Regions from separate parts of the Streptomyces sp. BB1-1-1 genome, predicted to be linked through region 3. Evidence: riboswitches for the same ligand, from Rfam matches in the RefSeq annotation. Region 3 holds a riboswitch; each other region holds the start of a gene.
The links. Region 3 has a riboswitch for cyclic di-AMP ahead of RI578_RS16560 (transglycosylase SLT domain-containing protein). Riboswitches for the same ligand answer to the same signal wherever they lie in the genome.
Positions count from the first base shown of each region.

Region 1: another riboswitch for cyclic di-AMP. It lies ahead of RI578_RS15585 (NlpC/P60 family protein); the one in region 3 lies ahead of RI578_RS16560 (transglycosylase SLT domain-containing protein).
Region 2: another riboswitch for cyclic di-AMP. It lies ahead of RI578_RS05055 (LysM peptidoglycan-binding domain-containing M23 family metallopeptidase); the one in region 3 lies ahead of RI578_RS16560 (transglycosylase SLT domain-containing protein).

Region 1 is NZ_CP134203.1:3,414,948-3,422,390, reverse strand. It holds gene RI578_RS15600 (NlpC/P60 family protein) at 1-401, opposite strand, end outside; gene RI578_RS15595 (hypothetical protein) at 703-1,056, shown strand; gene RI578_RS15590 (tellurite resistance/C4-dicarboxylate transporter family protein) at 1,034-2,059, opposite strand; gene RI578_RS15585 (NlpC/P60 family protein) at 2,087-3,277, opposite strand; cyclic di-AMP (ydaO/yuaA leader) riboswitch at 3,284-3,466, opposite strand; gene pcrA (DNA helicase PcrA) at 3,708-6,194, shown strand; gene RI578_RS15575 (M23 family metallopeptidase) at 6,372-7,443, opposite strand, start outside.
Region 2 is NZ_CP134203.1:1,102,644-1,110,086, forward strand. It holds gene RI578_RS05050 (SGNH/GDSL hydrolase family protein) at 1-653, opposite strand, end outside; gene RI578_RS05055 (LysM peptidoglycan-binding domain-containing M23 family metallopeptidase) at 858-1,817, opposite strand; cyclic di-AMP (ydaO/yuaA leader) riboswitch at 1,820-1,979, opposite strand; gene RI578_RS05060 (tyrosine-protein phosphatase) at 2,403-3,200, shown strand; gene RI578_RS05065 (DUF6126 family protein) at 3,210-3,332, opposite strand; gene RI578_RS05070 (XRE family transcriptional regulator) at 3,329-3,979, opposite strand; gene RI578_RS05075 (aspartate aminotransferase family protein) at 4,097-5,482, opposite strand; gene dxs (1-deoxy-D-xylulose-5-phosphate synthase) at 5,483-7,443, opposite strand, start outside.
Region 3 is NZ_CP134203.1:3,604,057-3,611,499, forward strand. It holds gene RI578_RS16535 (NAD(P)H-dependent oxidoreductase) at 1-412, shown strand, start outside; gene RI578_RS16540 (ABC transporter permease) at 442-1,356, opposite strand; gene RI578_RS16545 (ABC transporter ATP-binding protein) at 1,343-2,329, opposite strand; gene RI578_RS16550 (DUF2092 domain-containing protein) at 2,471-3,718, opposite strand; gene RI578_RS16555 (polyprenyl synthetase family protein) at 3,954-4,964, opposite strand; cyclic di-AMP (ydaO/yuaA leader) riboswitch at 5,655-5,822, shown strand; gene RI578_RS16560 (transglycosylase SLT domain-containing protein) at 5,828-6,328, shown strand; gene RI578_RS16565 (HAD family hydrolase) at 6,395-7,204, opposite strand.

The DNA of each region.
Region 1 (7,443 bases), 190 kb from region 3:
CCGTCGAGATACCGGTCGGGGTCGGCGGAGAGCGCGAGTTGCAGGGCCGGGTCGAGGCCGCCGCTGCGGTACTGGGCAGCCGCGACCGAACCGAGTCGCTCCCGGGTGGAGTTGAGCCGGTCCGCCTTGCGGGCCGCCTCGTCCCGCAGTTTCTCCAGGCGCTGCTCGGCGGCGTCCGCCTTCTCCTTCGCGCCGTTGTACTTCTCGGTGGCGACCTCCGCCTCCTGGTAGAGCTTGTCCACCTTGGCCTTGACCTGCGCCGGCGTCGGTTCCGGATCGGCGTGCCCGGTGCCGGCGGCCAGCCCGGTCGCCGTCGCCGCGCCCGCGAGGGTGATCGTGGCCGCCGTTCGGGCCCCTCCGCCGCCCGTCGTGCGCTGTCGCGGCCTGCGGTGCGTTCCCACCTGCGATCCACGTCCTTCCGTACGACTCGACTCCGGTTGCCTGCGGGAGGACGCTAGGCGCGGCGGTAACGGCCGGGTGACGGGATGCGCGGAAGTGGCGGTACCGGATCGGCGGGCGACCGAATGTGACTGAGGGCTCACCCTGCGGCCGTCGTCTTCACGCAGGGTGATGACCGATGTCCCGGATCGGAGACGCACGAGGGGCGTGAGGTGTTATGGGGTGCATATATGCACCACGGGTCGTCGCCTCCGCCGGGCCGGTGTCCGAGGGTGTCCGGACCCCTCATTAGGCTCCGGCCTCATGGACGTACTCATCCACATCTTCGTCGGTCTGCACATCATCGGCATCGCCTCGCTCCTCGGGGGCTTCCTGACCCAGATGAAGGCGATGGGCCAGGGCACGGCGCGTTTCGTCCCCGCGATGCTGCACGGCGCACTGACGATGCTGGTCACCGGCGTCATCCTGATCGGCCTCAACCAGGCCGACGACCAGTCCGTCGACAACGTCAAGATGGGCGTGAAACTCGCCCTGCTGATCGTGATCCTCGGCCTGGTCTACGTGAAGCGCGACGACGAGAAGGTGGAGAAGCCGCTGTTCGGCCTGGTGGGCCTGCTGACCGTGGCGAACATCTTCATCGCGGTGCTGTGGACCTGATCTCCCCGGTGTCCGCACCCGCCGACGACCGCAGCCCCGACCGGGCCTGGAGGACCGCCCCCGCCGCGACCGCCAGCCACGCGGCCACCGCGATCCACAGCAGCGCCTGACCGGGCGCGTCCAGCCACGGGACGTCGAGGACGGCGGCGACGGACAGCGTCGCCGCCGCCGTCATACCGAGGGGGAACACGGTCGACCAGCGGCGCACGTCGTAGCGGATCCGGGGCCACGCGATCTCGGCGGCGAGCAGTACGGCGTACCAGGCGAGGTCGAGGGCGAGCAGGAAGACGGTCACGTCGTGCAGGACGGCGTAGTCGTCGTTGTTCCACAGGTACATGCCCGTCCCGGCCGCCGCGAGGAGCTTGGCGCCGGCGAGGGCCGAGATGGCGAGCGCGCCACCCGCCACCCAGTGGTCTCCGGAGCCCCGGGCCACCTGCCGCAGATCGAAGCGGAACAGGGCGATCAGGTAGAGCACGATCCCGAGCCAGAACGGCACCAGGGACGCGTGCGCCAGCCAGGCCGTCGAGGTGGTGGCGGCCAGTGTGGCGCCCAGCACGGCCACCCCCTCCGTGGCCACGCAGCCCAGGAACACCGCCCCGGGCATCCGGCGCCCCCAGTGCGTGACGACCAGGTACAGCAGTCCCGGCCACAGCAGCGCCGCCAGCGCCAGCAGTGCCGCCGCCACGGGTGACCAGCCGAACAGGGAGATGCGGGTGCCGAGCACGGTCGTCGCGGCGACGGCGGTGAGGGCGCCCGGCGTCCCGGCCCGCGTCACCCACTGGGCCCGCTCGACCAGCAGCAGGTAGACGAAGTTCGCCGCCAGTGTCAGCCAGGCGGCGCAGGCCAGGACCAGGGCGATCCGGGACAGGACCTCGTGGCCCGTCAGGTGCAGGGCGACCGACAGGATGCCGGTCGCCATGACCGCCGCCCCGGCCGCCGGCGGACGCTGCGCCCACCAGGCGCGCAGGGGGTAGGGGGAGGTGGGAGAGGTGCCGGATGACATGCGCCCGATGCTAAGGACCCGCGCGGCTCAGGCCGGGCGCACCACGCTGTGGATCGACGACTCGCCGTCGTAGAAGATCGACTCCTCGCGGACGTACGCGCCCGGCTTCGGGGCGTGGATCATCATGCCGTTGCCGATGTAGAGGCCGACGTGACTGAGGTCGTCGTAGAAGAAGACCAGGTCGCCGGGCTGGGCCTGGGAGACCGGGACGGTCGTGCCGGCGTCGACCTGGTCGTAGGTGGTGCGCGGCAGTGTCACCCCCGCGTCCTTCCAGGCGGCCTGGGTCAGGCCCGAGCAGTCGTAGGAGTCGGGGCCGGTGGCGCCCCAGACGTACGGCTTGCCGATCTGGGCGCGGGCGAAGGCGAGTGCCTTCTCGGCCTTGGTGCCGTAGGAGGAGTCCGGCGTGGAGGACCCGGTTTCCGTACCGGCGCCGCTGGAGCCCGAGGAGCCGGATGAGCCCGAGGAGGCGTCGCTCTCCTGCCGGTCGGCCTCCTCCTGCCGCTTGCGCTCCTCGGCCTGCTGCTTCGCGAGTTCCGCGGCCTTGCGGGCGGCCTCCTGCTGCTTCTTCTTCTCGATCGCCGCGAGCCTGGCCTTCTCCTCGGCGGTCAATTCGGAGAGCAGCTCACGCGCGGTGGCGAGCTTCTTCTGAACGGTGGCCTTGGCCGTCTTGAGGTCGCTCTGCGACTCGGTGAGCGTCTGGAGGCTCTCGGTGGCCTCCCGGCGCTTCTCCATCGTCGCCGACTGCTGTGTGACGTAGTCGTCGACCGCGTCCTTCTGGCGGCCGGTGAGCCGGTCCATCAGGTGGGTCCGGTCGACGTAGTCCTGCGGCGAGTCCGCGAGCAGGAAGGTCGCGGTCTCCGGGACCGTGGAGCCCGTGCGGTACTGGGCGGAGGCGAAGGAACCCAGCTCCTCGCGCGCCTCGTTGAGCTTCTGGGTGCGCTCGGCGACGTCGTCGAGGAGGGTGTCGACGCGCTTGCGCTGCTTGGAGGTCTTCTCCTTGGCCGCGTTGTACTTCTCCGTCGCCGACCCCGCCTGGCGGTACAGGTCGTCGACCTTCTTCTCGACCTCTTCCAGGCTCGGCCTGTCGTCGTCCGACGGCGCGGCGGTGGCCGTCTGGGACAGCAGGGCGACGGAGGTGAGGGCCGCCGTGGCGAGGGCGGGGGTCCGTATGCCTGCGACGCGCGTACCCGTGGGACGCGACTTGCGGTGCGACGCCAAGGAGGCGACTCCTTCCAAAGCTCCGCCTACCGGGTTAGCTGTCGGGTTCGGGCGGTGTGGCGCGGAAGGGTTGCCCTACGGCGGATCCGCCCCCGTGGAGGGCGGTGCGGCCGATTCACCCCAAGGTTCTCGGTCGGGTCCCCGGCTCCGGGCGCCGTGCGGGCACGTCGGACTCGGCGGAGGCCGCGCGGCCCGGCGACGTTCGCCGGAGGGGGTCGTGCGGCCTGTCCGCACCGTAGCCAACTCGTGTGGCGGCTGTGAAGGTTGGTGGGTGATATGCCCGATACATTTTCGTGACCTTCGGTGTGCGGCCCCACTTCGGTCACTCTTCGTCGCCCGCTCTGTCGCAGGGCGTGCCCGGTGGCGGGATCCCGGCCATTTTCCGGGGTGGCGGCGGGTTGTCGGTGGGGCGCCCTAGACTCGGAGAGCGATGAGCAGCCTCTTTGACGACAGCTTCCTGGCGAGCCTCCAGACCCCCCGGGGTCACGAGGAGGAACCTCCGCCGCCGCCCGAGGACGATCACGGACCGGAGCCGGTTCCGCACGATCTGTTCGCCGGGAAGTTCGACGCGCCGCCGGAGCGGGACACCCACTACCGGGACGGCGCCCCGCGCCCCGCCCTGGACGCGGCCGCGCTCCTGGCGGGGCTGAACGAGAACCAGCGCGCCGCCGTCGTCCACTCCGGCTCCCCGCTGCTCATCGTGGCCGGCGCGGGCTCGGGCAAGACCCGCGTGCTCACCCACCGCATCGCCCACCTGCTGGCCGAGCGGAGCGTCCACCCCGGCCAGATCCTCGCGATCACCTTCACCAACAAGGCCGCGGGCGAGATGAAGGAGCGCGTGGAGCAGCTCGTCGGCCCGCGCGCGAACGCGATGTGGGTGATGACCTTCCACAGCGCGTGCGTCCGCATCCTGCGCCGCGAGTCGAAGAAGCTCGGGTTCACCTCGTCCTTCTCGATCTACGACGCGGCCGACTCCAAGCGGCTCATGGCGCTGGTCTGCCGCGACCTGGACCTGGACCCCAAGCGCTTCCCGCCCAAGTCCTTCAGCGCCAAGATCAGCAACCTGAAGAACGAGCTGATCGACGAGGAGGACTTCGCCGCCCAGGCGGCCGACGGTTTCGAGAAGACCGTCGCGCAGGCCTACGCCCTCTACCAGTCGCGGCTGCGCGAGGCCAACGCCCTCGACTTCGACGACCTGATCATGACGACGGTCAACCTGCTCCGCGCCTTCCCGGACGTCGCCGAGCACTACCGCCGCCGCTTCCGGCACGTCCTGGTCGACGAGTACCAGGACACCAACCACGCCCAGTACTCCCTGGTCCGCGAGCTCGTCGGCACCACCGAGCACGCCGTCGACGTGCCGCCCGAGGCCGAGGTCCCGCCCGCCGAACTGTGCGTGGTGGGCGACGCCGACCAGTCGATCTACGCCTTCCGCGGCGCCACCATCCGCAACATCCTCCAGTTCGAGGAGGACTACCCGGACGCGACGACGATCCTCCTGGAGCAGAACTACCGCTCCACCCAGACGATCCTCACCGCCGCCAACGCGGTCATCGAGCGCAATGAGTCCCGCCGCCCCAAGAACCTGTGGACCAACCAGGGCGCGGGCTCCCAGATCACCGGGTACGTCGCCGACACCGAGCACGACGAGGCCCAGTTCGTCGCCGACGAGATAGACCGCCTCACCGACGCGGGCGAGGCGAAGGCCGGCGACGTCGCCGTCTTCTACCGCACCAACGCCCAGTCCCGTGTCTTCGAAGAGGTCTTCATCCGCGTCGGCCTGCCCTACAAGGTCGTCGGCGGCGTCCGCTTCTACGAGCGCAAGGAGGTCCGGGACGTCCTGGCCTACCTGCGGGTGCTGGCCAACCCCGAGGACTCGGTGCCGCTGCGCCGCATCCTCAACGTCCCCAAGCGCGGCATCGGCGACCGCGCCGAGGCCATGATCGACGCCCTCTCCCAGCGCGAGAAGATCAGTTTCCCGCAGGCCCTGAAGCGCGTCGACGAGGCGTACGGCATGGCCGCGCGCTCCGCCAACGCCGTCAAGCGGTTCAACACGCTCATGGAGGACCTCCGTACGATCGTCGAGTCCGGCGCCGGACCGGCGACCGTGCTGGAGGCGATCCTCGAACGCACCGGCTACCTCGCCGAGTTGCAGGCCTCCACCGACCCGCAGGACGAGACCCGCATCGAGAACCTCCAGGAACTCGCCGCCGTCGCCCTGGAGTTCGAGCAGGAGCGGGCCGAGAGCGAGGAGGCCGGAACGCTGGCCGACTTCCTGGAGAAGGTCGCGCTGGTCGCCGACTCCGACCAGATCCCGGACGAGGAGGACGGCGACGGCGTCGTCACCCTGATGACCCTGCACACCGCCAAGGGCCTGGAGTTCCCGGTCGTCTTCCTCACCGGCATGGAGGACGGCGTCTTCCCGCACATGCGCGCCCTCGGCCAGGCCAAGGAACTGGAGGAGGAGCGGCGGCTGGCGTACGTCGGCATCACGCGCGCCCGCGAGCGGCTGTACCTGACCCGGTCGACGCTGCGCAGCGCCTGGGGGCAGCCGTCGTACAACCCGCCCTCGCGCTTCCTGGAGGAGATCCCGGCACCCCACCTGGAGTGGAAACGGACCGGGGCGAACGGCCCCGCGCCCTCCGCGCCGGTCTCCGGCGTGGCGGCCTCGCTGTCGTCGTCCCGTTCCCGCTCCTCGGCGTCGGGCGCGTCCGGCTTCGCCACGCGCCGGTCCGCCTCCGCCGAGCAGGCGACGGTCGCGCTGTCGGTCGGTGACCGCGTCACGCACGACCAGTTCGGGCTCGGGACGGTGGTCGGGGTCAAGGGCACCGGGTCGAACGCCGAGGCGACGATCGACTTTGGGGACACCAAGCCGAAGCGGCTGCTGCTGCGGTACGCGCCGGTGGAGAAGCTCTGAGGGTGCGCTGGGGGGCGTGACTCGCGGGCGCGTGCGGGCGGCTTGAGTGCCCGTACGTCGTCCGGGTGCCGGTCCGGATCGAGGCCCGGTCCGGATCGGGACCCGGCCTCGTTCGGGGCCCGGCCCGGTTCGGGTATCGGCCCGGTACGGGGTCCGGCCTGCTGAGACGTTACGGCGTCACGACGGGTTGAGGCCGTGGCTGCGCAGCCACGAGAGCGGGTCGATCGCCGAGCCGCCCGAGGGGCGCACCTCGAAGTGCAGGTGTGGTCCGGTCGAGTTGCCCGAGTTGCCGGAGAACGCGATCGCGTCGCCGGCCTTCACCGTCGTACCGGAGGGGACCTGGTAGCTGGAGAGGTGGCAGTACCACGTCTCCGTGCCGTCCTTCGCGGTCACGATCATCATGTTCCCGTACGCGCTGTTGTACTGCGTGCGGACCGTGCCGTCGGTCGCGGCCATCACGGTCGTGCCGTACGAGACGGGGAAGTCGATGCCGCTGTGCACGGACATCCAGTTGATGCCGGCCTGGCCGTAGTACGCGCTGAGGCCGTGCTGGGCGACCGGGAGCGCGAACTTGGGGCGCAGCCGCTCCTTGCGGGCCGCCTCCTCCGCCGCCCGCCTCTTCTCGGCGGCCTGCTGGGCCTTGAGGTCGATGCGTTCCTGCGTCCGGCTGGCCCGGTCGGCGAAGTCGTCGGCTCCGGCGGCGAGGCTCGTGAGCTGGGTGTCCAGCTTGTTGTTGGCGGTGGACGGCTTCACCGGCGCGGCTTCCGCGCCGCCGCCCGCGTCCGCCGCGGAGGCCGTGGTCTCCGTGCCGTCGTCGCCGGTCAGGCCACCGACGGAGGCGGCGGCGATACCGGCGACGCTCATCACGCAGGCCGACGGTACGGCGATGGTCATCAGTGCCGAGCGCTTGGCTGGCTGGCGGCGGCGAGAACGCGACCCGCCGCGGGAGGCGGTGCGTGCGGCCGGGATCCGGGCGGCCGGGGTGACCTCTTCCTGGCCTTCCAGGAGAACGGTCACGGTGGGAAGTTCGCCGGTGGCGGCCAACCCGTCGTCGTACGGGCCGGGTTCATCGGCGGCAGGTGGGGCGTCCGGCGCGGTGTTCTCCGGCGTTTGCGGCGTTTCCGGTGCATCCGGGGCCTGCGGTGTCTGCGCCGTGGTGCCGTCGGAGTTCCACTGTGTGGCGTCGTAGGCGCCGGTGTCGAACGTGCCGGTCGCGAAGGTGCCGGTCCCATAGGCGCCGGTCTCGTAG
Region 2 (7,443 bases), 2.5 Mb from region 3:
ACGTCGTCGCGCCTGACGTGCAGGGTGCCGCGGGGCGGCAGCGGCGGCCAGGGCTGGTCCGGGTCGGCGGGGACGCGCAGGCCGAGGGCCTGGCCCGCGCGCAGCGCCACGCGGGTGTGGCCCTCCGGCGACAGGTGCAGCCGGTCGGCGTCCCACGCCCTGCGGTCCTGGACGCTCCGGAGCGACCACAGGTCGAGCACGGGGCAGCCGTAGCGGTCGGCGACGGCACGGACGTGCCCGTTGTAGGTCGCGATCTTGCCGCGCAGATGCTTGAGGACGGGCACCCCACGGGTGTCGAAGCCGGTCGTCACCAGGACGGTGCCGGCCGCCGCGGCCAGCGCGGCCACCGCGCGTTCGAACCGCTCGGCCACCTCGTCCGGATCGGTGCCGGGCCGGATGATGTCGTTGCCGCCCGCCGCGAACGAGACCAGGTCCGGCGCGAGTTCGGCGACCCTCGGGACCTGCTCCGCCACGATCTGGTCGAGCAGCCTGCCGCGCACGGCGAGGTTCGTGTACCTGAAGTCGCCCTCGGGGCGCCGGTCCGCGAGCAGTACGGCCAACCGGTCCGCCCAGCCGACGAACGACCCGTCGGGGCCCGGGTCGCCGACGCCCTCGGTGAAGCTGTCCCCCACCGCCACGTACGACCCGATCACTTCTCTGCTGTCACTCTTCGAATCGTCTGCCACGTCGGCCCATGATTCACCTTGGAATGTGACCTACGCGACCGTAGGAAAGGGTTGACGGGCGGTGAGAAAAACCACGCCTAAAGTGTTCGTCAATTCCGGAATACACCGAAGGCCGGACCCGGGGATCGGGGTCCGGCCTTCAGCGGCGCGGAGGCCGCGCCCAAGCGGTCGTCAGAGAGAGACGCCGTGCGAGCGCAGGTAGGCGATCGGGTCCACGTCCGAGCCGTAGTCCGGCGTGGTGCGGATCTCGAAGTGCAGGTGCGGACCGGTCACGTTGCCGGTGGCACCCGAGAGACCGACCTGCTGACCCGCCGTCACGGACTGACCGGCGGAGACGGAGAGCGAGGACAGGTGGGCGTACTGGGCGTAGTGGCCGTCGGCGAGCTGGATGACGACCTGGTTGCCGTACGCGCCGCCCCAGCCGGCGGAGACGACGGTGCCCGCGCCGACGGCCTTGAGCGAGGTGCCGGTCGGGACGACGAAGTCCGTGCCGGTGTGGTAACCGCTGGACCACATGCTGCCGGTCTGGTGGTACGGGGTGCCGACGCTGCCGCCGGGCACGGGGGAGGTGAAGCCGCTGGTGGTGCCGGCGGACTGGGCGCTCGTGTCGGACGAGTCCGAGGACGAGGTCTTCGCGGCGTCCGACGACTTCTCGGCCGACTCGGACTTCTCGGAGGACGACTTCTTCGGCGCGGCGGGCTTCTCGGCCGGCTTCTCCGACTCGGCGGAGGAGGGGGCCGAGGACTTGGCGGCCTGCTCGCCGACCGAGAGCTTCAGGCCGGGGTGGATCAGCGACGGGTCCGAGCCGACGACGTCACGGTTGTCCGCGTACAGCTTCTTCCAGCCGCCGTCGACGTCCTGCTCGTCGGCGATCTTCGAGAGGTAGTCACCGCTCTTCACGGTGTACGTCCGCGAGTCCGAGTTCTTCTCGGCGCTGCTGCCGGCGGCCTTCTTCGCGGTCGTCGGTATGGACTGCACGGCCTGTTCGGAGACGGACTGCGCGGGAGCGGCGTGGGCGCCGGCGGCACCCAGCAGCGGCAGCGCGAGCGCGGCGCCACCGGTTCCGGCGACGGCGATGGTGCGGGTCAGGCGCATGGCCCTGGTACGGCGGTGCTTACCCTTCGCGGGCATGGCGATTTCCTCTCCGGCGCCTACGAGGTGAGCTGTCGGGTGCGAGCTGGAGATGCCCGGCCGCGTCGAGACGCGGCTTAACCCCAAGCCGTTCCGGGAACCGGAACAGGCAGTTGTACCTGTGGGTCCCCCGCTCCTGCCGTGTACGGGTGGTGGATGAGTGCGGGCTCCGGTCGGCGGCAGGATTAGGCGTCCGTCCGGATCGGTGGTGAACGTAAGGGACCAAGACGCGCGGGGACAAGCGAGGGGTTCCATTGACAGGTGTTCCGATTGATCCTTTACGGGAATTACCGGTCACCCTCCGTCGATTCGCGCAGTGCCCTTTCGCGTAAACAGCCTTGAAAACCGGCCGAATTACGTGAACATGACGAGCAACGCACGGTCACGGATATGACGCTGCTCACGCGCCGCCTCTCCAGCCCCTTTCATTCCAGGGCCAGTTGGAATGAAGGTGCTAATTCGGACAGAAGGTTTAGATGCGGCGCAGTCGGGCGGCCGTGCCGCCGAGGCCACCGGACCGTGCCGTATCTTCGAGTGGTGCCCGTCGGCGAGCAGCGCCGGCGGGGCGGAGTGGGAGGAGCCCCCGTGACGCAGCAGGTCCCGTCGACCGAACCCGAGCTGGCCGGTGTGCGTAACTTCCGTGACGTGGGCGGGCTGCCGACCGTGGACGGGCGGCGGGTGCGACACGGCGTGCTGTTCCGCAGCGGCCACCTGGCGCACGCCACCGGGGAGGACGCCGCGTTCCTGGCCTCGCTGGGCCTGCACACCATCTTCGACTTCCGCAACGCGGCCGACCAGAAGCTCGAGGGCCCGGACGTCGAGCTGCCCGGCGTACGCAATGTGAACCTGCCGCTGAGCGATCCGGCCGATGGTGCCGAGTTCTGGAAGATGGTCCGCGACGGCGACCTCGACCAGCTGCACGAGATCCTGGCGGACGACAAGGCCGCCAACCGGATGATCGAGTCCTACCGCATGATCATCAAGGAGCGCACGGCGGAGCACTCCCGGGTGCTGCACGCGCTCGCCGAGGACAGCGTCCCCGCCCTGATGCACTGCGCGGCCGGCAAGGACCGCGCGGGCCTGTCGATCGCGATCACCCTGCTCGCCCTGGGCGTCGAGAGCGACGCCATCGTCGACGACTACCTGAAGTCGAACGCCACGCACCGCCGCTACAAGGTGCGCCGCAGCAGCTCCGCCGCCTCCGCCTACTCCCCCGAGGTCATGGAGCTGCTCAGCCCCCTCTTCGACGCGCGCGCCGAGTATCTGGCGGCGGCCTTCGAGACGGTCGAGGAGACCTGGGGCGGGGTCGACGCCTACCTGGAGAAGGGCCTGCGGATCACGCCGGAGACCCGGGAGCGGCTGCGCGAGCGGATGCTGGACTGAGCCACCCGCTCACCGGCTGTTGGCGCCCACCTCGAAGAGCAGGTAGATGAAGGCCGCGAAGACGTGGCCCACGACGAGGTAGATGAAGAGCCGCACCCACAGGGCGCGCGGGAACTTCTCCTGCAGGTTCATGGCGTCTCTCCGAGGGTGGGGTGGGCCGACGTGGTGGCCGGTCCCAGGCACAGCGCCGTCGCCGGGCTCTGCAGCAGGGTGTGGACGAAGAGGAGGTCGACCCCGTCGGCGTCCTGAGCGGCGATCCGGTGCGGGGTCAGCGAGTCGAAGTGCGCGCTGTCACCCGGACCGAGCCGGTGCACGGTGTCCCCGAGGCGCAGACGCAGCCGGCCGCGCAGGACGTGCAGCCACTCCTCCCCGGGGTGCACCCGCACGATGTCACCCTGTGAGCCGTGCGGCACATGGACCCGCAGGGCCTGCATCCCGCGCCCGGCCCCGCCGGCCTGCCAGTACGTCCAGCCGCCCGCGAACGTCGGCTCCATGGCGTCGGCACGCACGACGGCGTCCCGGTCCGCGGCCGTCTCGCCGAGCAGCTCCGAGACGGTCGTACCGTAGACACGGGCGAGGGAGAGCAGCATCGGCAGCGAGGGCTGGCGTTGCCCGGTCTCCAGGCGGGAGAGGTGGGCGGGCGACAGCCCGGCGGCCCGGGCCGCCGCCTCCAGGGTGAGGGCGGCCCTGCGCCGCAGGGCGCGCAGCTGCGGTGCCACGACGGACACCGCGTCCGCCGGCGCGTCCGGCGACGGCGGACCGGTCTCATGGGAGGTCATGCCTCCATTCAGCCCGAAACTTGCCCGGCAGGCAATTTCCTTGCCTCAGAGGCAAAAGAGGCGAACGAGCCGGCGAGAGGCAGTCCTCAGAGGCGAAGACGGTCGCGGGTGGACGCGCTAACGATTGCCCACCGCCTGCCTGACCAGGGTCTTTCCGAAGTCCCACATGAGGCCGCCGCCGTTGTGGGCGTCGTCCATCACCTCGGTGAACGCATCGACGAACCGGTCGGCGTCCGCCGCGTCGATGATCAGTGGCGGGATCAACTTGATCACCTCCAGGTGGTCGCCGGACACCTGCGTCAGGATCCGGTGCCGTTGCAGCAGCGGCACCACGACCATCTGCGCGAACAGACCCTTGCGCGCGGCCTGCAGCATCGTCCAGCGACTGCGCAGCTTCAGGGACCTGGGCCGGCCGAACTCGATGCCGATCATCAGCCCCCGCCCCCGGACGTCGGCGAGCAGCTCGTAGCGGTCCACCAGTTCCGTCAGCCGGGACTTCAGCCGCTCCCCCACCGCGGCCGCGTTCGCCACGATCTCCTCGTCCTCCATCACCGACAGCACCGCGAGCCCGGCCGCCATGGCCTGCGCGTTGGACCCGAAGCTCGCCGAGTGGACCTGCACCCGGTCCATCGAGGAGAACACCTTCTGGAAGATCCAGTCCTTGCCCAGCGTGGCCCCCACCGGCACGTATCCGCCGGACAGCGCCTTGGCCACGCACACCAGGTCGGGCTCGACGCCGTCCTCGTGCTGGAAGGCGTAGAACCTGCCCGTCCGGCCGAGGCCCGTCTGCACCTCGTCGGCGATCAGCAGCGCCTTGTGCCGGTGCAGCAGCTCCTGCGCGGCGCGCAGATAGCCGGGCGGGGCCTCGTGCACGCCCTTGCCCTGGACCGGCTCCACGATCAGCGCGGCCACGTCGCCGTGCTTGAGCTCCCGCGCCAGGGCGTCCAGGTCGCCGAGCGGGACGGCGGTGTCGGGGAGCAGCGGGGCGAAGCCGTCGCGGAAGCCGTCCTCGCCGTTGACGGACAGCGAGCCGGTGGTCAGCCCGTGGAAGGCGTGCGAGCAGTACAGGACCCTCGGCCTGCCGGTCGCGTACCGGGCGAACTTCAGCGCGGTCTCGACCGCCTCCGTGCCGCTGTTGCCGAAGAAGACCCGGTCCAGGTGCGGGCTGTAGGAGAGCAGCTTCTCGGCCAGCAGTCCGGGCAGCGGCGGGCAGTCGAAGCGGGTGAGGTCGGCCAGCGAGGCGTCGAGGACGTCGTGCAGCGCCTTGCGTACGACAGGGTGGTGGCGCCCCAGGCCCATCACCGCGAACCCGGCGAGCATGTCCAGGTAGTCGTTGCCGTCCGCGTCCCAGAAGTGCGCGCCCTCGGCCCGCTCGTAGACCTTGTCGAAGCCGATGGTGTGCAGCATGCGCGGCAGCTGGTGGTTGAGGTGCTTGGCGTGCAGCTCGTACCGCTCGGCTCCGCGCTCGGCCAAGAGCGCGGCGAGATCGAACTCCTTGGTCATTCAGTTCTCTCCTTGGACTGGCGTGACGGTCCGTACGTCCCCGGCCTGATCTCCGGCCTCTTCCCCGGCCTGTGCATCGACGGCCTCTGCACCGACGGCCTGTGCACCGACGGCCGGTGCGCCTACGGCCAGGCTCGCGCTGATCCGCCCGGCGATCTCGACCGGCGTGAGACCGATGTCGGCGAGCACCTCGGCGCGCTTGGCGTGCGCGAGGAACTGCTCGGGGATGCCGAACCGGCGCACGGGTACGTCGACGTCGGCGTCGCCCAGCGCCAGCGCCACCGCCGAACCGACCCCGGCGGCACGGCTGTTGTCCTCCACGACGGCCACCAGACGGTGCCGGGCGGCCAGGGGCGCGAGCGCCGGGTCGACGGGTTTGACCCAGCGCGGGTCGACGACGGTGCACCGGACGCCGCGGGCTTCGAGCAGCTCGGCGGCGCGGAGGCAGACGGGCGCCATCACGCCGACGGCCACGAGCAGCACCTCGGGCCGGTCGGCCGCGTGCAGGACGTCCATGTCGCCGACCCGGTCGACGGCGGGTACGGCCGGTCCGACGGACTCCTTGGGGAAGCGCACCAGCGTCGGCGCGTCGTCGACGGCGACCGCCTCGCGCAGCTGGGCACGCAGCTGGTCGGCGTCGCGCGGGGCGGCGATGCGCAGGCCCGGGACGACCTGGAGGACGGACATGTCCCACATGCCGTTGTGCGAGGGCCCGTCGGCACCGGTGACGCCGGCCCGGTCGAGGACGAAGGTGACCCCGCAGCGGTGCAGGGCCACGTCCATGAGCAGTTGGTCGAAGGCGCGGTTGAGGAAGGTGGCGTAGACGGCGACGACCGGATGGAGGCCGCCGGTGGCGAGCCCGGCCGCGGACACGGCGGCGTGCTGCTCGGCGATGCCGACGTCCCAGACCCGGTCGGGGAAGCGTTCGGCGAAGGCGGCGAGGCCGACCGGGTGCAGCATGGCCGCGGTGATCGCCACGACGTCGTCGCGTTCCTCGCCGATCCGGACGATCTCCTCGCCGAACACGGAGGTCCAGGACGGCCCGTTCGAGGGGCTGAGCGGCGCGCAGGTGAGCGGGTCCATCACACCGACGGTGTGGAAGTGGTCCTCCTCGTCGCGCAGGGCGGGTTCGTAGCCACGGCCCTTCTCCGTGAGGCAGTGCACCAGCACCGGCCCGTGGAAGCGTTTCGCGCGCCGCAGCGCCGACTCGACGGCCCCGATGTCGTGCCCGTCGATCGGGCCGACGTACTTCAGCCCCAGGTCCTCGAAGAGCCCCTGCGGGGCGAAGGCGTCCTTGAAGCCCTTCTTGGCGCCGTGCAGGGCCTCGTAGACGGTGTTGCCGACCACGGGGGTGCGCTGGAGGACGTCCTTGCCCCAGGCCAGCACCCGCTCGTAGCCGTCGGTCGTCCGGAGCGTCGCGAGGTGGTTGGCGAGGCCGCCGATGGTCGGGGCGTACGAGCGTTCGTTGTCGTTGACGACGATGATCAGCGGCCGGTCCCTGGCCGCCGCGATGTTGTTCAGGGCCTCCCAGGCCATGCCTCCGGTGAGCGCGCCGTCGCCGATGACGGCGACGACGTGTCCGCGCTCCCCCTGCACCTGGCGGGCCTTGGCGAGGCCGTCGGCCCAGCCGAGGACGGTGGAGGCGTGGCTGTTCTCGATGACGTCGTGCTCGGACTCCTCGCGCGAGGGGTAGCCGGACAGTCCGCCCTTGCCGCGCAGCTTGGAGAAGTCCTGACGCCCGGTCAGGAGCTTGTGTACGTAACTCTGGTGGCCGGTGTCCCACAGGATGCGGTCGGCCGGTGACTCGAAGACCCGGTGCAGGGCGACGGTGAGTTCCACCACGCCCAGGTTGGGTCCGAGGTGTCCGCCGGTGCGGGCGACCGCGTGCACCAGGAAGTCCCGTATCTCGTCGGACAGTTCGCCGAGTTCCGCCTCGGACAGCGCCTTCAGGTCGCGTGGTC
Region 3 (7,443 bases):
GGGCCTGCTGCTCGACGCCACTCTCGCCGCCACGGACATCGTGATCGCCTCACCGCTGTACTGGTACTCGCTGTCCGCCCCGGTCAAGCGCTACCTCGACTACTGGTCCGGCTGGCTGCGCACCCCCGGCCTCGACTTCAAGGCGACCCTGGCCGGCCGCACCCTGTGGGGCGTCACCGCGCTCGCGCACCAGGAGCAGGAGGTCGCCGACCCGCTGATCGGCAGCCTGAGCAACTCGGCGGCCTACATGGGCATGCGTTTCGGCGGAGTACTGCTGGGCAACGGCAGCAAGCCCGGTGACGTCCTGAAGGACACCGAGGCGCTGGCGGGCGCCAAGACCTTCTTCGCGCAGGAGGCGCCGCTCGCCCGTTTCCCGTACGAGCAGACGGACACCGTGCCCACCACGACGTGATGCCCGTGCCCACGAGGTGATGCCCGTGCCTACGAGGTGATGTCCTTCGCCGTGAACCGCGCCCAGGCCGCCGAGCCTAACACCGCCGCGTAGAGGGCCTGGAGGCCGAGGTTCTTCACCAGGTCGTCCCAGTAGACCGGTTCGCGCATCAGGTCGGCGAAGGACAGCCAGTAGTGCGAGAAGAAGTACGGCTGGAGCGCGTCGAGCTGCGGGATCTGGTCGAGGATCTGGACGGTGATCAGCAGCCCCACCGTGGTCGCCATCGCCGCGATGCCACTGCCGGTCAGGGTCGAGACGAACAGGCCGAGGGCCGCGACACCGACGAGCGAGGCGGCCACGACCAGGGCGATCAGCAGGGCGCGGCCCAGGCCCTCGGCGTAGGTGATCCGGGTGCCGGAGATGGTGGTCAGTTCACCGACCGGGAACAGCAGCGCCCCGACCACGAGCGCCGAGACCGCGACCACCAGGGTGGCGGCGAGGCAGAAGGCGATCACCGTGGCGTACTTGGTGAGCAGCAGCCGGGTGCGGCCGGCCGGGGCGACCAGGAGGTAGCGGAGCGTACCCGCGTTCGCCTCGCCCGCGATCGCGTCGCCCGCGACGACGCCGATGGCCATCGGCAGGAAGAACGGGAGGGTCGCGGCGAGCGCGGTGAAGACCAGGAACAGGCCGTTGTTGCTGATCTGCGAGATGAACGCCGGGCCCGCGCCGCCGCCACCACCGCCTCCGCCTCCGCCTCCGCCGAACGACGCCCCGTCGCTCGTCTCGATCTTCACGGCGATCCCCACCAGGACCGGCACGGCGGCCAGCACGCCCAGCAGGGCGAGGGTGCGCCAGCGCCGGAAGGTGATCAGCAGTTCGCTGCGGAGCAGCCCGAAGGACCACAGCGGACTCGGGGCGCGCACCGCGCTCGGCACCTCGGCCCGCGACGTATCAGCCCGCGACATCGAAGCCCTCCCCGGTGAGCGCCACGAACGCGTCCTCCAGGGAGGCACGCTCCACTCCGAAGCCTCGGACCCGGACACCGGCCGCGACCAGGGCGGCGTTCAGGTCGGCGAGGTCGCGGTCCGGTGGCTCCGCCGTCACCCGGTCCTCGGCGACGACCACGTCCCCGGCCCCCTGCTCCTTCAGCACCCTGGCCGCCTCCCCCGCGTCCGGCGTGGTCACCACCAGCCGGCCGCGCGCCCCGGCCGCGAGGTCGGCGACCGCGCCCTGGCTGATCAGCCGCCCCTGCGCCATCACGGCGGCGTGCGTGCACACCTGCTCGATCTCGTCCAGCAGGTGGGAGGAGAGGAAGACGGTGGTGCCGTCGGAGGCCAGTTCCCGCACGAGCGCGCGGATCTCGCGCATGCCCTGGGGGTCGAGCCCGTTGGTCGGCTCGTCCAGGACGAGCAGGCGGCGCGGCTGGAGCAGTGCCGCGGCGAGCCCGAGGCGCTGCTTCATGCCGAGCGAGTACGCCTTCGCCTTCTTGCCGGCGGCGGCCGCGAGGCCCACCCGGTCCAGCGCCGCACCGACGCGCTCTCGCCGGGTGCGCGGGTCGGCGGCCGGGTCGGCGGCGTCGTAGCGCAGGAGGTTGTCGCGTCCGGAGAGGAAGCCGTACAGGGCGGGGCCCTCGATGAGGGCGCCGACCTGGGGCAGTACGGTGCGGGCCGCGCGCGGCATGGGCCGGCCCAGGACCCGGGCGGTGCCCGAGGTGGGCTCGATCAGGCCCATCAGCATGCGGATGGTGGTGGTCTTGCCGGAGCCGTTCGGGCCGAGGAAGCCGAAGACGCTGCCCGCCGGGACGGTCAGGTCCAGACCGTCGACGGCGAGCTGTCCGCCGCGGTAGCGCTTGGTGAGCGCCCGGGTTGCGATGACGGCGTCATCCGCGCTGTCCCCCTGGTCCGGACTCTCCGCTTCCGTGGCGGACGCTTCGGCCATCGGCTCCCTCGCTTCGTCGTCGTAGCTGCTCCGTGCTGATGCCCGACGCCGGACGCCAGGCCCGGCGCCCGGCGCCTGACGCCCGACGCCTGACGCCTGACGCCCGACGCGACCCGACGCCTGACCACCTTGACCTGACGCCTACTGGGCCGCGTCGGCCGCCTTCACCAGCGCGTCCTTGGTGACCGCACCGGCGTAGACCTTGCCGTCGTCCGTGATCAGGGCGTTGACCAGGCGGGTCTTGAAGACCGTGCCGGAGCCGAAGTCGCCCTTGACCTGGTCGCCGAAGGAGCCCAGGAAGCCGCCGAGGTCGCCGCCCGCGGAGGCCGTGGGCAGGCCCTGGCCGCCGGTGTCGAAGGTGGCGATCGAGTTCCAGCCCTCGCCGATGACCTTCGGGCCGTCCGTCCCCTTGAGGCCGTCCGTCCCCTTCAGGCCGTCCATCTCCTCGGCGAGGCCACCCTCGGCCTCCCGCCCGTGCTCCGGCGCCTCGGCCGCCTCGTCGGCCTCGGTGACCTTCGCACCCTCGGGCGGGGTGAAGTCGAACGTCGACGCGTCCGGCTTCGCGAAGCTGACCTTGGTGAAGCCCGCGTCCACGACGGCGGCGCCGCCGCTCGACGGGGTCAGCGTGAACTTCAGCGGCATGCCGGTCTCGGCGTCCACCGCGACGCTGATGGCGCCGACCGTGGAACCGTCCTGCTTGGGCTTGATCACCAGTCGGTACGCGTCCCGGCCGGCCACCTGCGCGGTGCCGTCGACGGTCACGGACGTGGTGTCGTCGACCGCCTTGAGGGCCTGGTCGGCGAAGTCCTTCGGGGTGGCCGGCACCTCCTTCTCCGGCTGCTCGGCGCTGCCGGACGTGGTGGCGTGGTAGACCTCGTTGGACTTGCTGTCGTAGCCCCAGACGTCCTTGCCGTCGTGGATCAGGCTGTACTCGGCGGCGTTCTCCAGCAGCGACAGCTTCTGCCGGTCGGGGCCGTCGGCGGCGACCCGCAGCGTGTGGGTGCCGGACACCAGCTCGGTGAGCTTGGCCGAGGGGTCGGCGGCGGAGCCGCCCTCGTCCCCGCCCGAACCCGGGCCGCCGGACATACCGGACATCAGGCCGCTCTCCAGGCCGCCGAGGTCCGGTAGGCCCAGGTCGGTGCTGATCTTGACCGTGCCGGACAGCTGCTCGACGTCCGACTTGGCGATCTTCTCTATGAGCTGCTCCGCCGTGACCTTCGGAAGGTCGGGGTCCCCGGAGTCGGCGAGCGCGGGGACGAGGCCGATCGTCGCGGCCGCCACTCCCATCACCGCGACCGGGACGACGTACCGCGCGGCCCTGCGCCGTCCGGCGCGCAGCTCCTCGCCCTCCCCGGCGGTCGTGTTGTCGTCGGAATCGATCGGTGCCATGTGTGCCCTACCTCCGTCGTCGGCGGCGGCTGTCCCACGATCTCGCGCTCGTTCACCCGTGAGCCGCCATTCTCACCCGAATCGGTGAGGATTGGTGTTTCCGTGGTGTCCATCTGACCAAATCGGCCAAGCGGAATCGTCAGACCGCGGGCTCAACTCCGCCTACTCCTGCGGGATGACACGGAGGGGTCGCGGCTCCCCCGGCCCGTAGGGGGCGGGGTAGGCGGCCGGGCGCTCAGCCGGCCCGGTGCACCACGGCGTCGCACAGTTCCACCAGCGCGGACTTCGCCTCGCACTCCTTGAGCGGGGCCAGCGCCGCCCGGGCGTCCTTGGCGTACCGCACGGTGTCCCGCCGCGCCTGCTCCAGCGCGGGGTGGGCGCGCAGCAGCCGCAGCGCCTCCGCGTGCCGCGCGTCGTCGCTCAGGTCGGAGTCCAGCAGCTCGCACAGGGCGATGTCCTCGGCGAGCCCCAGCCGGGCCGCCCGCTCGCGCAGCCGCAGCACCGGGAGGGTCGGGATGCCCTCACGCAGGTCGGTGCCGGGCGTCTTCCCCGACTCGTGGGAGTCGGAGGCGATGTCCAGGACGTCGTCCGCGAGCTGGAAGGCGACGCCGAGCCGCTCGCCGTACTGGGTGAGCACGTCCACGACCGTCTCGTCGGCGCCGGACATCATCGCGCCGAACCGGCAGGAGACCGCCACCAGCGAGCCCGTCTTGCCGCCCAGCACGTCCAGGTAGTGGTCGACCGGGTCCCGGCCGTCCTGCGGCCCCGCCGTCTCCAGGATCTGGCCGGTGACGAGCCGTTCGAACGCCAGGGCCTGCACGCGGACCGCCTCGGGACCGAGGTCGGCGAGGATCTGTGAGGCGCGGGCGAAGAGGAAGTCGCCGGTGAGGACCGCGACCGAGTTGTCCCAGCGGGTGTTGGCGCTGGGCACGCCGCGCCGTACGGCGGCCTCGTCCATCACGTCGTCGTGGTACAGGGTGGCGAGGTGGGTCAGCTCGACGACGACGGCCGAGGGCACGATCCCGGGGGCGTACCGGTCGCCGAACTGAGCGGAGAGCATCACCAGCAGTGGCCGGAAACGCTTGCCGCCGGCCCGCACCAGATGCTGGGCGGCCTCCGTGATGAACGGAACCTCGCTTTTGGTTGCCTCAAGCAACCCTTCCTCGACCGCAACCAATCCGGCCTGGACATCGGCTTCCAGAGCCTGGTCCCGCACGCTCAGCCCGAACGGCCCGACGACGGTCACGAGGGGTCTCCTGTCTGCTGGTGTCTACTGGCGATTACCTGGTTTGTCGATAGGTCGCTGCCACCACTCAAGTCAGCGTATCCGGTCACCTTTCGATCACCGCTAGCGCCCACCGTTACAGGCCGGTCGGTATCGGATCATGCACAGTATGTTTTTGATCAGGTGATATGAGCAGATATCGATCGCAATCACCAGGGGCCGGAACCCGCCACCGAAGATCACATCACCCCTCCCAACGGCCCGCACTCCGAATACGTCACCCGCTCGGGTCACCCCGATCCCGCCCCGAACGGATGCCCGCACAGCACACGGAAACACCGGCCGGGGCGGGGTCGGAGACGAGAGACGCGCGGCGGCCGACCCACCCGACCGCCGGCCGGAACCCGAAACCCTCCCCACCTACGGGCGATTGACTCCGAGTTGGCATTAATGCCCGATTTGCCAGCCTTGCTGAGGCGGGTGAGTTGGCTCACTTCGCCCCACCTGTAGGCAACCCTGCCGCCGACCGTGCCCTCCCTTTGCCCCGCAAGCCAGTTGAGGCTTGGCAGCCGCAAAGGATCAAGCACCTCAAACACCTCAGACCAAGGTCAACAGGCGCGTTGGGTGATTCCTGCACTTGTTTCGGACATGTGCTCTCGCATACGTTCCCGGCCTGTCGGGCGGACGCCGAATCCTGCCACCGCCCGGACGCACAGTCATCCGCCAACAAACTCGCAGGCAGGAGCGGGGGACCCAGGTAAGTCGCCGCACCGGTCACCACCGGAGCGGCTAGGGGTGAAGCCGTGCCCGTCAGGGCCCGGCCGGGCACCTCCCCGCCCGAACCCGACAGCTCACCTCGCAGGCGTAAGGAGAGGGACTCAAGCATGTCTGCCAACGGTCATAACCGTCACGCCCGCACCGCCCGCCTCGCCCGGAAGCTCGCCGTGGCCGGCACCGGCGCCGCCGTGCTCGCCCTGCCGCTCATCGGGGCCACCAGCGCCTCCGCGGCCACTCCGGCCGCCACCACGGCCGCCGCGACCGCCACCACGGCCGCGACGACGTACCCGGACAACCTCGACGGCTGGATCCGTGAGTCGCTCGACATCATGGCCCAGCACGGCATCCCCGGCTCGTACGAGGGCATCCACCGCAACATCATGCGGGAGTCGTCCGGCAACCCGCTGGCCATCAACAACTGGGACATCAACGCCATCAACGGCACCCCGTCCAAGGGCCTGCTCCAGGTGATCGACCCGACCTTCCAGGCGTACCACGTGCCCGGCACCTCCTGGGACCCGTACGACCCGGTCGCCAACATCACCGCCGCCTGCAACTACGCGGCCGACCGGTACGGCTCGATGGACAACGTCTTCGGCGCGTACTGAGCCGTAATACGGGGCTCTGCGCCCTAACACCGGGCTCTACGCCGTAATAGCAGGCTCTGCGCCGTATCACGAAGCTCTGAAGATCCGTTCGAGGACGACGGCCACGCCGTCGTCCTCGTTCGTCAGGGTGACCTCGTCGGCCACCGCCTTGAGTTCGGGGTGGGCGCCCGCCATCGCGACACCGTGGGCCGCCCAGTCGAACATGGGGATGTCGTTGGGCATGTCCCCGAAGGCGATCGTCCGTCGGCGGCTCACGCCCAGGCGCTCGGCGGCCAGCGCCAGGCCGGTGGCCTTGGTGATGCCGCACGGCTGGAGCTCGACCGTCCCCGGACCCGACATCGTGACCGTGGCGAGGGAACCGACCACCGCGCGCGCCGTCGCCGCCAACTCGTCGTCGGACAGCTCGGGATGGCGCAGCAGCACCTTGCTGATCGGCGCGCTCCACAGCTCGTCGCGCCGCTCGACCCGCACCGCGGGCAGCGTCGGGTGAGGCATCAGGTAACCCGGCTCGATGAGGGTCAGGCCGTCGACACCGTCCTGGTCGACCGCCGCGTGCACCTGCCCCACCTCGGCCTCGATCTTGCCGAGCGCGGTCTCGGCCAACTCCCGGTCCAGGGTGACCGACCACAGCATCCGGTGCGCGCCGGCGTCGTACACCTGGGCGCCCTGGCCGCACACCACGAGCCCCGTGCAGCCGAGACGGTCGAGCAGGGGCCGCACCCGGGGCGCCGGCCGCCCCGTCACCACCAGATGCCGCGCACCGGCCCCGGCCACCCGCGCCAGCGCGGCCAGTGACCGGCCGGACACGGTGTCGTCGCCGCGGAGCAGCGTGCCGTCGAGATCGGTGGCGACGAGTGAATACGCGGTGCGGTCCATGATCAGAGAATACGGACACCGCACCTGTCCGACTCACCCGCGATCGCTTCCGAACGAGGAGGCGCGAGGTCGGCACGAGTCCGCACGAGTACGGCACGAGTGCGCACGAGGACGCACGTTCGTGTCCGAAACCTGGCACATCATCGGCTAAAGCCGGTTAAAGGCCTGTGCACCGGTTGGCAACAACATGGTCCGCTACCTACCGGCCGGACGGCACCCGGGGGTACCTTCCTTTTGTC